DNA from 4 places in the Brachybacterium sp. GCM10030268 genome. Region 4 is predicted to be linked to each of the others. Evidence: riboswitches for the same ligand, from Rfam matches in the RefSeq annotation. Region 4 holds a riboswitch; each other region holds the start of a gene.
What was found. Region 4 has a riboswitch for thiamine pyrophosphate ahead of thiM (hydroxyethylthiazole kinase). Riboswitches for the same ligand answer to the same signal wherever they lie in the genome.
Positions count from the first base shown of each region.

Region 1: linked by a shared signal. The riboswitch ahead of thiO (glycine oxidase ThiO) and the one ahead of thiM (hydroxyethylthiazole kinase) in region 4 are both predicted to bind thiamine pyrophosphate.
Region 2: linked by a shared signal. The riboswitch ahead of ACFQRD_RS00660 (ECF transporter S component) and the one ahead of thiM (hydroxyethylthiazole kinase) in region 4 are both predicted to bind thiamine pyrophosphate.
Region 3: linked by a shared signal. The riboswitch ahead of ACFQRD_RS09525 (TenA family protein) and the one ahead of thiM (hydroxyethylthiazole kinase) in region 4 are both predicted to bind thiamine pyrophosphate.

Region 1 covers NZ_JBHTCW010000003.1:120,244-123,442, reverse strand. The annotation lists gene ACFQRD_RS06460 (thiazole synthase) at 1-420, opposite strand, end outside; gene thiS (sulfur carrier protein ThiS) at 424-666, opposite strand; gene thiO (glycine oxidase ThiO) at 663-1,865, opposite strand; TPP riboswitch at 1,860-1,966, opposite strand; gene thiE (thiamine phosphate synthase) at 2,093-2,770, shown strand; gene ACFQRD_RS06440 (hypothetical protein) at 2,868-3,199, opposite strand, start outside.
Region 2 covers NZ_JBHTCW010000001.1:134,277-137,475, reverse strand. The annotation lists gene ACFQRD_RS00665 (ATP-binding cassette domain-containing protein) at 1-530, opposite strand, end outside; gene ACFQRD_RS00660 (ECF transporter S component) at 541-1,122, opposite strand; TPP riboswitch at 1,169-1,276, opposite strand; gene ACFQRD_RS00655 (glycosyltransferase) at 1,311-1,877, opposite strand; gene ACFQRD_RS00650 (M13 family metallopeptidase) at 1,897-3,199, opposite strand, start outside.
Region 3 covers NZ_JBHTCW010000005.1:116,898-120,096, forward strand. The annotation lists gene ACFQRD_RS09515 (homocysteine S-methyltransferase family protein) at 1-704, shown strand, start outside; gene ACFQRD_RS09520 (hypothetical protein) at 933-1,205, shown strand; TPP riboswitch at 1,452-1,545, shown strand; gene ACFQRD_RS09525 (TenA family protein) at 1,662-2,324, shown strand; gene tenA (thiaminase II) at 2,321-2,983, shown strand.
Region 4 covers NZ_JBHTCW010000004.1:6,990-10,188, reverse strand. The annotation lists gene ACFQRD_RS07535 (dienelactone hydrolase family protein) at 1-83, opposite strand, end outside; gene ACFQRD_RS07530 (hypothetical protein) at 190-1,110, opposite strand; TPP riboswitch at 1,286-1,385, shown strand; gene thiM (hydroxyethylthiazole kinase) at 1,377-2,210, shown strand; gene ACFQRD_RS07520 (thiamine phosphate synthase) at 2,207-2,929, shown strand; gene thiD (bifunctional hydroxymethylpyrimidine kinase/phosphomethylpyrimidine kinase) at 2,997-3,199, shown strand, end outside.

The DNA of each region.
Region 1 (3,199 bases), on a different contig from region 4:
GGGCAGCACGGTGAAGCCGCGCCGGACCAGCTCGGCGGTCGCCTCGACCAGTTCGATGCCGTCGGGCAGGAGGGTGTCCTCGTCGGCGATGACCTCGAGCTTGATCCAGTCCGTCTCCAGCGCTTCACGGGCGAGCTCCGCGGTGAGGATGGCGTCGCGGGCGCTGAAGCAGCCGGCGGTGTTGGGCAGCACCTTGATCCCGAGCCGCTCGAGCAGCGTGAACACCGAGTTGCCGGTGGCCGCGGAGAAGCGGCGCATCGCGACGGTGGTCAGCGCGGTGCCGGAGGCGACCAGGGCGCGTTCGAGCGCGGCGAGGTCGGTGGCCCCGCCGGTGCCCATGATCAGGCGCGATGTCAGGGGCGTGCCGGCGATGGTGAACGAGTCGTCGGCGAGGTCGGGACGTGCGGAGGGACGGGTCATGGGTCAGCCTCCCTGCACGGCGGTGACGAACTCGCAGCGCGCGCCATCGGGCACGGGCGTCGTGGCCCAGCGGGTGCGGGGCACGACGGTGTCGTCCAGGGCGACGGCGACGCCGAGCGGACTGCCGTCGCTCGCGCGGCCGTCCTCGCCGATCTCCTGGCCGAGGCGGGAGCTGACCAGGTCGCGGACGGTGCTTCCCGGCGGGAGTGCGACCTCGTCGCCGTTGACGGTCAGGGACAGATTCATGGGTTCTCCTGGGCGGATGAGGCGGTGGCGCTGGGTACGGGGGATGGCGGGAGGGACGCCGTCGGCGGTGGGATGGTGAAGCGTTCGGGCCGGACCGCGTCGAGCAGCTGCGAGCGGGGCGCGGCGGGGTCCTCGAGCAGCTCGGCGGTGCGCTGGGCGGCCCAAGCGGACAGCAGGATCCCGTGGCGGTGGTAGCCGGTCGAGACGATCACGCGGTCATCGCCGGGCACGGGGCCCAGCAGCGGGAGGTCGTCGGGGGTGCCGGGGCGTGCCCGGGTGGTGACCTCGACCAGTTCGGTCTCCCGCACGGACGGGGCGATCTCGATCGCGTCCTGGAGCAGCTGGTGGACGCCGCCGGTGGAGGTGCCGGCGAGGTCGTCCTCGCGGCTGGTGGCACCGATGACCAGGTGGCGATCGGCGCGCGGGACCAGGTAGACGGATCGTCCCCGCACGGTGGCGCGCACGGTGCGGGCCACCAGGTTGTCCTCGCCCGGGGCCAGCAGCGAGGTCGGCACGCGCACGCGCAGGATGTCGCCGTGGACGGGGCGCAGGGCGAGGCCGAGGCGGCGGTGCGGGCCCGCGATCTCTCCCGCACCCAGCCCTGCGGCCAGCACGATCCGCTCGGCGTCGATCTCCTCGAGCGAGGTGAGGCGGCGACGGTGGATGGCAACGGCGGGGCCGTCCCCGGGTCCGCCCGCTCCGGCCAGGATGTCTTGGACGGCGGCGGCCAGGCGCCGCGGGTCGACCTGGTGGTCGTGCTCGATCAGCTGCGCGCCGGCGATGCCGCGGGCCAGGGCGGGCTCGAGACGGCGCAGCTCCCGGGGTGTGAGCTCGCGGACGGCCGCTCCGGTGGAGCGCTGGATCTCGGCCAGGTCGCGCAGCGCGGCGGCGTCGGCGTGGTCCCGTCCGATCATCACGGTCGAATCGTCCCGGTAGCCGGGGTCCACGCTGGTGCGCGCGGCGAGGCGGCTCGCGAGATCGCGGTGCGCCTGGGAGGCCTCGCGCATGATGGCCCACAGCGGGCCCTGCCCGACCTGGATCTCCGCGGCGGGGGCGAGCATCCCGGCGGCCGCGAACGTGGCCCCGTCGGCGACCCCCTCGGCGTGGATCTCCACGCGGTGACCACGCGCTCGCAGCTCGGCGGCGGTGAGCAGGCCGACGATGCCCGCGCCGATGACGGCGACATGCATGGCACGCATCCTGAGATTCCTCCTGACGGCGGCATGATCCGCATCCAGTGCTGGTGGTCGGCGCGCTGCGCCCTCTCAGCCCGGCGTCTCGGGCTCCCACGGAACCCCTCGAGTCTACGCGCCGGCGCAGACGCCGACGAGCCGGCGGGCCAGTGCCTGCGGCACGGTGCCGGCGGCACGGCGCCGGCAGGCCGGAGGTTCCGGGTCCCGGTCACGCTCTGTGCCAGGCTGTGCCCATGAACGCTCACTCGTCGGCGACCAGCGAGGCCGGTGCCCGGCGCCGCGAAGCCCTGCGCGCCTCCCGCCTGTACGTCTGCGTCGACCTCTCGCGCGGGCTCGAGGGCCTGCTGGCTTTCGCCGAGGCCGCCTTCCGCGGCGGAGTGGACATCCTGCAGGTGCGGGACAAGGCGGCCGAGGCCCGCGCCGAGGTCGAGGCCCTGCGGGCGCTGCGGCCGATCGCCGACGCGCACGGCACGCTGCTGGCGGCCAATGACCGGGCCGACGTCGCCGCGCTGGCCGGCGCGGACATCCTCCACCTCGGCCAGGGCGACCTGAGCACGCTGGATGCCCGTGCGCTGCTGGGCCGCGACGTCCTGATCGGCCGCTCGACCCGCACCATCGAGCAGATGGAGGCGGCCGACGCCGATGCGGGTCTGGACTACTTCTGCACCGGTCCGGTGTGGGCGACGCCGACGAAGCCGGACCGCGCCCCCGTCGGCCTCGACCTGCCGCGCGCCGCCGCCCAGCGGACGGGGGACGCGAAGCCGTTCTTCGCCATCGGCGGAGTCGACGCGGAACGTGTCCCCGAGCTGCTCGGCGCCGGTGTCGAGCGGATCGTGGTGGTCCGCGCCGTGACCGAGGCCGACGATCCCGAGGCAGCGGCCCGGACGCTGCGGGACGCCCTCACGAGCTGACCGACGCTGAGACGTCCTCACGAGCTGAGGGGCCCCGCGGAAGCCTCTGACCAGCGCGATGGGCCGCGCGCGGGCCGGCGAATCCTGCGGGAGGCGCTCAGGAGACGACGGCCGCGGCGAGTGCGACCAGGTCGCCCGCGTCGACGGGCCGGAACTCCAGCGGCGGGTCCTCGGCGGCCGGGTCCAGCGCCTCCATCGTGAGCACCTCGCTGCCGGTGACATACACGCTGACCTGCTGCACGCTGTCGTCGTCGGCGTGCACTGTGGTCAGCACGCTCTGGGCACGGGTGTCGGCGAGCCGGGCGGCGAGCGGGTGTCCTGAGGCGAGCTCGGTGCGGCGCACGGTGACCGGGGCGCCGCCCTGGCCGGCGACGGAGTTCGGGTCGATCAGCGTGGCGATCCGGGCGGGGACCTGCTCGACCCGCAACG
Region 2 (3,199 bases), on a different contig from region 4:
TGGGCGGTCTCGGCGTCGAGCATGCTCGTGGGTTCGTCCAGCAGCAGCATGTCCGGGCCGAGCGCGAGGGCGCCGGCCAGGGCGATGCGCTGCTGCTGCCCGCCGGAGGCCTCCAGCGGGCCGCGCGAGGGCTCCAGGTCCACCTGCGCGGCATCCAGCGCCGCCGCGGCCCGCCGGTGGACCTCCGGCCGGGGCAGGGCCGCGTTCTCGGGCCCGAAGGCGGCATCGCGGCCCACGGTCGCGGCCACCAGCGCGTGCGCGGGATTCTGCAGCAGCAGGCCGCGCTCTCCGGGCCGGGACGAGACCGCCATGTGCCCCGAGAGCTCGCCGGCCTCCTCATCGAGAAGACCGGCGAGGGCGCGCAGCACCGTCGATTTCCCGCTGCCGCTCGCGCCGGCGAGCAGCACGCGCTGACCGGCGGGGATGCTCAGGTCGAGGTCGGCGACCGTCGGCTCCCGCCGCGAGTTCGGGCGCCAGCTGAGCCGGGACAGCGCAAGCGCGGCCCCGGCGGCGGATTCCCTGGTTCTCACGCCGCAGTCCTCACGCCGCGGCGGCGCGGGCGTGCTCCCGTCCCGCGGCGAGCGAATCCACCGCGCCGGTGGCCACCAGGGCACGGGTCGCGGCCCAGCCCAGGCCGCCGCCCAGCGCGGCGCCGGAGACGAGGAAGAACCCGAGCAGGATGAGGGCGAAGGGCCAGCTCATCTCGGGGTAGTAGGCGAAGCGCTCCCAGATCCATTCCAGACCGCCGGCGAGGACTCCGCCGAGGACGGCCACCGGCAGCGTGAAGCGGCGGTACGCGGTCAGCGCGACGGCGAGCTCGACGCCGCCGCCCTGCAGCAGGCCGGAGACCACGGTGCCCCAGCCCCACTGGCCGCCCAGCAGCATCTCGAGGCATGCCGCGATCATCTCGGCCAGCAGCGCCGCGCCGGGCTTGCGGACGATCAGGGCGGCGAGGACGGCGGGCAGGAACCAGATGCCCACCAGCAGACCCTCGGCGGGGCGGAACGCCATCGTCAGCGGGCTGATCAGGGTGTAGAGCTGGCCGTACCCCAGGAACGCGACGCCGAAGGCTGCCCCGATCATGACGGTGACCAGCAGATCAATGGTGCGAAAGCGTGTCATCACTTCTCCTTCCTCTCACGGAAGGGGCGCACGGCATCATCGATGCCGCACGGATATCCCGACTCCCTACGCCGGTGTGAACCGGATCAGGTTCGAGGGTCTGCGCAGGTTCGCGCACTCTCAGCACCCCGTTGGTGCTCCCCTGTCAGTGGATGACCAGCACTCAGGATACTCCCTCGGCGGTGGCGTCAGCGCCGCGCCCGGATCGCCTGGTCGATGGCCGCGGCCGTCGCCTCGGGGTCCTCGGGCGTCAGCAGATACCCGGTGCCCTCGCGGCCGACGATCTCGACCATGGTCCCCGGCCGGGTGACGACCATGCGGTAGGACTGCCGCGTCTCACCGCCGGTCAGCAGCTTCCGGTCGCCGACGGGCCGCAGCTCCTCGGGCCGGGCGGGGATCACCATGCCGCGGCGCCATCCGTAGCCGCCGAGGCTCGCCCCGACGGCAGGCTGCGGCACGATGCGGTACTGGACGGTGCGGAAGCCGGCCAGCGGCCACGTCGGGCGCGGGAGGAACCCGCCGAGGCTCACCGTGAGGCCGCGGTCGTCGACGATGAAGCGCGTGTGCTGGCCCATCCAGGTCCACAGCGCCAGCAGGGCGAACACCCCGGCGGTCGGCGGCACGGCGGCCACGAGGCCGCGCTGGGCCAGCACCAGCGCCAGGACCGCACCGAACAGCAGGGTCAGGGCGATGCGGGTCCACCCGACCCAGGAGGGCCTGGTGGTGCCGACGTAGAACGGCGCCTCGGGCCTCACGGGATCCTCACCGTCGTGCTCACCAGATCGACACCCGCTCCTCGGGGGCGCGGTACATCCCGTCGCCCTCGCGCACGCCGAAGGCGCTGTGGAACTCGTCGAGATGGCCGGCGACCGTGTTGCAGCGGAACTCCATCGGCGCGTGCGGGTCCACCGCGAGCCGGCGGATCGCCTCCTGCGTGCGGTTCTTGCCCCGCCACACCGTCGCCCAGGACAGGAAGATGCGCTGCAGACCGGTGTACCCGTCCAGTTCGGCCGCGGCCTCCTCGGCGGACCTGCTGGCCAGGTACGCCTTCACGGCGATGGAGAGACCGCCGAGGTCGCCGATGTTCTCGCCGATGGTGAGGGCGCCGTTGACGCGGTGGGAGTCGTCGAGGTCGCGCGGGGAGAGCTCGGAATACTGGGCGATGAGGGTGGCGGCGCGGTCGTCGAAGGCCTGACGGTCCTCGGCCGTCCACCAGGTGACCAGGTTGCCGTCCCCGTCGTACTTCGAGCCCTGGTCGTCGAAGCCGTGGCCGACCTCGTGGCCGATGACCGCGCCGATGCCGCCGAAGTTCACGGCGTCCTCCGCCTCGCCGTCGAAGAACGGCGGCTGCAGGATGGCGGCGGGGAAGACGATCTCGTTGCGCCCGGGGTTGTAGTAGGCGTTGACCGTCTGCGGCGTCATGTGCCACTCGGTCTCGTCGATGGGGCCGCCGACCTTGGCGTACTCGTAGTCGGCGTCGAAGCGGCGTGCGGCGCGCGCGGTGGCGACCAGGTCGCCGGGGACCACCTCGAGCCCGTCGTACTCGCGCCAGCGCTCGGGGTAGCCGATCTTGGGTGTGAACTTCTCGAGCTTGGCCAGCGCCTTCTCCCGGGTGGCCGGCGTCATCCACTCCAGGGTCCCGATCGAGCTGCGGTAGGCCTCCAGCAGAGCATCGACCAGGGCGGTCATGCGCTCCTTGTGGGCCGGCGGGAAGTGGCGGTCGACGTACTCGCGGCCGACGGCGAAGCCCACGGCGCCCTCGACGAAAGCGACGCCGCGCTTCCAGCGCTCGCGCAGCTCCTCGGCGCCGGAGAGCACCTTCCCGAAGAAGGCGAAGTCCTCCTCGACGATGGCCGCGGGCAGGTAGGGGGCGTACGAGGAGACGGCGTGGAGGGCCAGCCAGGTGCGCAGCACGGCGAGGTCCTCGCCGGCCAGCAGCTCGGCAGCGGCGGAGACGAACTCGGGCTGGCCGACCGAGACCACGTCGAAGACCGATTCCGGGGCGCCGGTGCCCTCGATGTAGGCGGTCCAGGGGAAGGCCGGGGCCAGCTCGCGGCGCTGCGCCTCGTCCATCGGG
Region 3 (3,199 bases), on a different contig from region 4:
ACATCTGGGACCCGGCGGACACCACGACGCAGCGCGAGGTCCGAGGCATGTTCGAGGAGATGGTCGGCTGGGCCGTCGAGGAAGGGGCCGACCTGATCGTCGGGGAGACCTTCTACTACGCCGAGGAGGCGCTGACCGCGCTCGAGGTCGCCAAGGCCTCCGGCCTGCCCGTGGTGATCACCCTCGCCCCGATGGCGTTCCAGGAGATGGCCGAGGGCGCCGGGATCGTCGAGACCGCACAGCGCCTGGAGCAGGCCGGGGCCGACGTGGTGGGCCTGAACTGCTTCCGCGGGCCGGCGACGATGCTGCCGTGGCTGCGCGAGATCCGCGAGGCCGTGGACTGCCACGTCGGCGCCCTGCCGATCCCGTACCGCACCACGGAGGAGGAGCCGACGTTCTTCAACCTCTCCGACCCCGCCGCGGCCGTGCCCTCCCCGCACGGGCGCACCTTCCCCACCGCCCTGGATCCGCTGCTGACCAACCGCTACGAGATCAGCGCCTTCGCCCGTGAGGCGCTGGAGCTGGGCGTGAACTACCTCGGGGTGTGCTGCGGCGCAGCCCCGATCCACATCCGCGAGGTCGCCGAGGCCGTCGGCCGCACCACCGAGGCGAGCCGCTACTCCGAGCGCATGGAGAACCACTTCATGTACGGCAGCAACGAGCGTCTCCCGGAGCACATCGTCGGCCTGGGCTCGCGCGCCTGAGCGTCGGCCCCGGGCAGGTACGGGTCCGGCCCGACGAGGCTCCGGGCTCCGCCCGAAGAGTTCGGGACTCGGCCCGAAGAGCTCGGGACTCGGCCCGACGTCGCTCGGGGCTCCGCCCGGCGCGAGGGCTTGAGCTTCCAGCGATCGCGGGCCGGAGCAGTCGATCATCGGCGCGGAATATCGGATACTGCCAGTGACCGGACACCACCGGAGGAAAGGAGCAGGACGATGACCAGCACGCCGCACGAGCACTCCCCCGAGGCCCCGCTCGAGGACGCCCTGGACCAGGAGGTCGATGCCCTGCCGGACGACGGGACCACGGACGCCCTCGGCTCCGAGGAGCTCGGCTCCGTCACCTCCGCCTACGCCGATCCAGCGGATGTCCTCGACCAGCGCCGCGAGGTCCCGCTCGACGAGGACTACGCCCCCGAGGCGACCGGTGAGGACGGCTCCGAGGACAGTGCCTTCGGGGCCGACGACGGCGCCTTCGACTCCGAGTGAACGGCGACCCGCCAAAGCAGCGGGACGCCGCTCGCTGACCGGCGGGACCGTCGGCCCACCTGATCGGCGAGACCGTCGGCCCACCTGATCGCTTGATCTCCGACCCATCGGTCATGCGGAGTCTCGTCGCGTGATCGGTGACCCTCCGGGGATCGACGTGGGCGATCACGGCCCCGCTCAGCCGCCCCGGGACCCGGCCCCAGCGCCGGGGTCCCGGGGCGGCTCCTGCTATGTCGGGGTAAGGTCGTCGTCGACACGGGGTGCCCCGCCAGGGGCTGAGATCACACCCGACGAACCTGATCGAGTTAGCGCTCGCGGAGGGATGTCATGACGTCGCACTGCGTCACTGCGTCACTGCGCCGCTCGCCGCGTCGCGAGCGCGCCTCGAGGTCGGGCCCCGGGTCACCGGATCGGGAGCTCCCATCCGGACGGATCGACTGACGAGGAGAAGTCCCGATGTCCACCTCTTTCACCGACGACCTCCGTGGGGCCAGCGAACCCACCTGGACCCGAGCCGTCCAGCACCGCTTCGTGGCGGAGCTCCACGACGGGTCGATCCCCGATGAGGTGATGGCCGGATACCTGATCCAGGACCATCGCTTCCTCGACAGCTTCCTGGTGCTCCTCGGCGCCGGCATCGCCGAGGCTCCCGCGTTCGAGGCCCGGCTGCGACTCTCGCAGTTCGTCGGCGAGGTCGCCGGGGACGAGAACACCTACTTCCTGCGCGCGTTCGAGTCCCTGGGCGTGAGCGAGCACGACCGCGCAACCGTCCCGGACACGCTGGCGACCACCGGCTTCACCACCATCTTCCGCGAAGCCGCCGAGACCCGGGACTATGCCGCGATCCTCGCCGTGCTGGTGGTCACCGAATGGCTCTACCACGACTGGGCCGCCGCCGCTCCGGACCCGCGGCCGAGCAGCTTCGTCCACTCCGAATGGATCGACCTCCACGACAACCCGGACTTCGCCGGCTTCGTGAACTTCCTGCACGCCGAGCTCGACGCAGCAGGACCCGGCAGCCCCGAGCGGGCCCGGGAGTTCTTCGAGCGCACCGTCGCCCTCGAGCTCGACTTCTTCGAGCAGTCCTACCTCCACCCGTTCACCGGGGAGGCACGATGAGCCTGTTCGACGATCTCAGGTCCGCCGCCCTGCCCGACTGGGACGATTACACCCGCCACCCGTTCGTCGAGCAGCTCGGCGCGGGCACACTGCCGCTCGCCGCATTCCAGGACTACCTGATCCAGGACTACCTGTTCCTCGTCCAGTTCGCGCGGGCCAACGCGCTGGCCGCCTTCAAGAGCCGACGGCTCGAGGACATCCAGCACTCCGCCGATGCCCTCGCGACGACCCTGGCCGAGACCGAGCTGCATGTGCGGCTCACCGCGAGCTGGGGCATCGATCGCTCGCAGCTGGACGCCGCACCCGAGAAGCAGGCCACCGTCGCCTACACCCGGTACGTGCTGGACAGCGGGCAGGTCGGGGACCAGCTCGATCTGAATGTGGCCCTCGCCCCGTGCGCGATCGGGTACGCCGAGATCGGGGCCCGTCTGGCTCCCCGCCTCGAGGAGCAGCCGGAGCACCCCTACCGCGACTGGATCGCCGAGTACGCGAGCGAGGAGTTCCAGCAGGCCGCGCGCGACGCCATCGCCCACCTCGACGTCCTGGCGGCGCGGTCCCTCACCGAGCAGCGATTCGAGGAGGTGGCCACGGTGTTCCGCACCGCGACCCGGCTCGAATCCGCCTTCTGGCAGCAGGCGCTGGACGGCGCCGTGGAGTGAGGGGCCACGCCGCGGCGGGCAGCCAGAAATCGGTTCCCGCCCGCCATCGAGGGTTGATACGAGGCCAGCGGCACAGTATGGTCGCACCCAAGATCAGCGGGAAACCGGTTTCTCATCGCGAGGGCGCGAGGATGATCCGCGCTCTGCCACGACATCCCCTGTGTGGTCGCCGTACCCGAGAGGCGAACCCGCTGCGATCGGACGAATGACCCCGCC
Region 4 (3,199 bases):
GGCTCCTCGCGGTGCTCGGGCAGCCAGAGCAGTCCGGGCAGGTCGCCGGCATCGGTGGGGATGGGCAGTGTGGTCGCGCTCACGCGATGACTGTATCGCGAGGGGCGCCGGGCACTCACTCGCCCTGCGGCCTCCCCCGCTCGGCCGCACGGCCTGGCCGCGATGCTCGGTCGCTCCGCTGGACGACGGTCACAGGGTCTCGATGCCCACCAGCAGGCCCTGGTCGTTGCCGGCGAATGCCCCGGGCGCCACCTCCAGCTCCCACTGATCGCCGCCGGCGGTGGTCGCGGTGCAGGCCACCGGTTCGAAGGTCGCGAAGGAGAGGCCGTCCTGGCAGGTCACGTCCTCCCAGTCGGCGTAGTCGACGGGGACGTAAGCATTCGGGGAGGTGAGCACCTCCAGCGTGTGCTGCGCGAGCTGCTCGGAATCCAGGTCTTCGGCCCCGAACGTCGAGCTGACGCCGAGGCCGGTGAGGGACACGGTCTCCTTCAGCAGGACCTCGGCCGGCCCGGTCAGGGCGCCGCCGGTGGTGAACAGGATCGCGACCCTGCTGCCGGCGGTGAAGTCCTCCTCGGACGGGATCCGCACCGAGTGCGCCGTCCATTCCTGGTCCGGGTCGGGAGAGTCGACGCTCGCCGGGCCCATGCACGACGCGGTGGCGCCCGGGCTGAGCGTGAGCTCGTCGTAGCACTCGGCCATCCCGCCGAGGGGCCCGGTCAGCAGGGCGGCCAGCTGGTCGGGGCTGCGCACGAGGTCGCCCTCACCGGGCTCCTCGGGTCCCAGATCGGTGACGAGCACGAGACGGGTCTCAGGCTCCGTCGGCTCCGTCGCCTCGTCCTCGTCGCCGGCACCCACCCCATCGTTCTGTTCGGCTCCCTCGTCCGAGTCCCCGTTCCCCTGCTCACTGCTGGTCGCGGCGCCCCCGCCGTCGCTGCTGTTCTGCCCGGCTCCCTGCCCTTCCCCCTGATCTGATGTCTCGGACGGTGCCCCCGCGCTGTCCTCCCCGTCGGCTCCGGCGCTCGTGCTGCAGGCCGACGCGGACAGCAGCGCCGCCCCCGCGGCGACGGTCAGTACGGTGCGGGCCCGGCGTGCGGTGCTCGTGATGGTCATGGCGTCCTCTCCGCCGACTGCGGGAGACGGTTGTCCGTCGTGGATCCGCGTCGATGCGTTGCCGCTCACACCGTCGCATCAGGTCAAGGGAAGGTCAAGAGAGTGCCATGGAACTACAGACTTGAGAGTGTGAAGATCCTGTGTGCCCCTGCGCCGCCCCCTGCTAGAGTCGCCGACCAGTGACGCGGGGTGCCGTCGAGAAGCGGCGGCTGAGAGCACACCCGTCGAACCTGCCCTGGTCTGCACCTGCGAAGGGATCGTCACCGATGACTACGAGCACGCCCGAGAACCGACTGCGCAGCGCCCTCGAGGCGCTCAGCGGGCACAGCCCGCTCGTCCACTGCATCACCAACACCGTCGTCCAGCAGATCACCGCCGACGTCCTGCTGGCCATCGGGGCCGCCCCCGCGATGGTGGACCACCCGCAGGAGGCGCCGGTCTTCGCCGCTGCGGCCGACGCACTGCTGGTGAACACCGGCACCGTGGCCGAGGGACAGGTGCAGGCGATGCCCGCCGCCGCCCGCGCCGCCCGCGACGCCGGACGGCCCTGGGTGCTCGACCCGGTCGCCGTCGGCTCGCTGCCCGTCCGCACCCCGCTGGCGCACGAACTGCTGACCCTCGGGCCCGCCGCCGTCCGCGGCAACGCCTCCGAGATCGCCGCGCTCGCCGGCACCGGCGGGGGAGGGCGCGGCGTCGATTCCACCGACACGGTCGAGGCGGTGCTCGACGCCGCCCGCGACCTCTCCGCCCGCACCGGTGCCGTGGTCGCGGTCTCCGGGGAGCGCGACGCGATCGTCTCCGCGGGTCGCACCACAGTGCTGACCAGCGGCGACGCCCTGCTCGCGCGAGTGATCGGTACCGGCTGCGCGCTCGGCGCGACCTGCGCCGCCCTCCTGGGCTCAAGTCGCGACACCGACCTCACTCCCCACGACGCGGTGCTCGCCGCACATGCCCTGCACGGCGCCGCCGGAACCCTCGCCGCGCGCGAGGCGCAGGGAGTCGGGTCCTTCGCCGTCGGCTGGCTCGATGCGCTGGACACCCTCACGCCCGCCGACGTGCTCGAGCTCGTGGGTCTTCAGGAGCAGGCGGCCCCGGCGTGATCCGGCCGTCCCTGCGCACCGCCCATGCGGCCGACTTCTCGCTGTACCACGTCACCGACTCGGCGCTGTCCGGCGGGATCGACGCGGTGCCCGGCGTGGTCCTCGCCGCCGTCCGCGGCGGAGCGGGCGCGATCCAGCTGCGGGACAAGGACGCCTCCGACGCCGACCTGCTCGAGCTGGTCCGCGCATGCCGGGAACGCCTGGCGAGCGAGCTCGGCCCTCGCGCCCAGAAGGTGCCCTTGTTCGTCAACGACCGTCTCGGTGTGGCCGAGGCCGCGCGGTGCCACCTCCACGTGGGCCAGAGCGACGTCGCCGCGGCCGCTGCCCGCGAGGTGCTCGGGGAGGAGCTGATGATCGGCCTCTCCGCCGGCACCGCCGGCCAGGTGCGCGCCGCGCTCGCGGAGGACACGGCCGACGTGCTGGGCATCGGCCCGATCCGCGCGACCGCCACCAAGGCCGATGCCGCGCCGCCGCTCGGCCTGGAGGGACTGGGGGAGTGCCTGGACCCGTGGCGGCAGGCGCGGCACGTATCGGCCGCCTCAGCTCCGCTGGCCGTCGCCATCGGCGGCATCGACCATCGCCTCGCCCCGGAGATCGCGGCGACCGGTGTGGACGGTCTCTGCGTGGTCTCGGCCATCGCCGCGGCACCCGACCCCGCTGCGGCCGCCGGCCGACTCCGAGAAGCCATCGACCAGGGCCGCTCATCCAGCAGGCCGTGACCACCTGTCCGCGGACCCCGGCTCCCCACCGGCCCGGCTCCGCAGCACACCCCAGGAGGACCGCCCCATGCGACCACCCACAGCACTGACCATCGCCGGCTCCGACCCCAGCGGCGGCGCCGGCTTCCAGGCCGACCTGAAGACGTTCACGGCACTCGGCGTCTACGGCACCACCGCGATCACCGCCGTGATCGCGCAGAACACCCGCGGCGTGCAGTCCGTGACGCCGATGACCGCCGAGGACGTCCAGTCGCAGCTGACCAGCGTGCT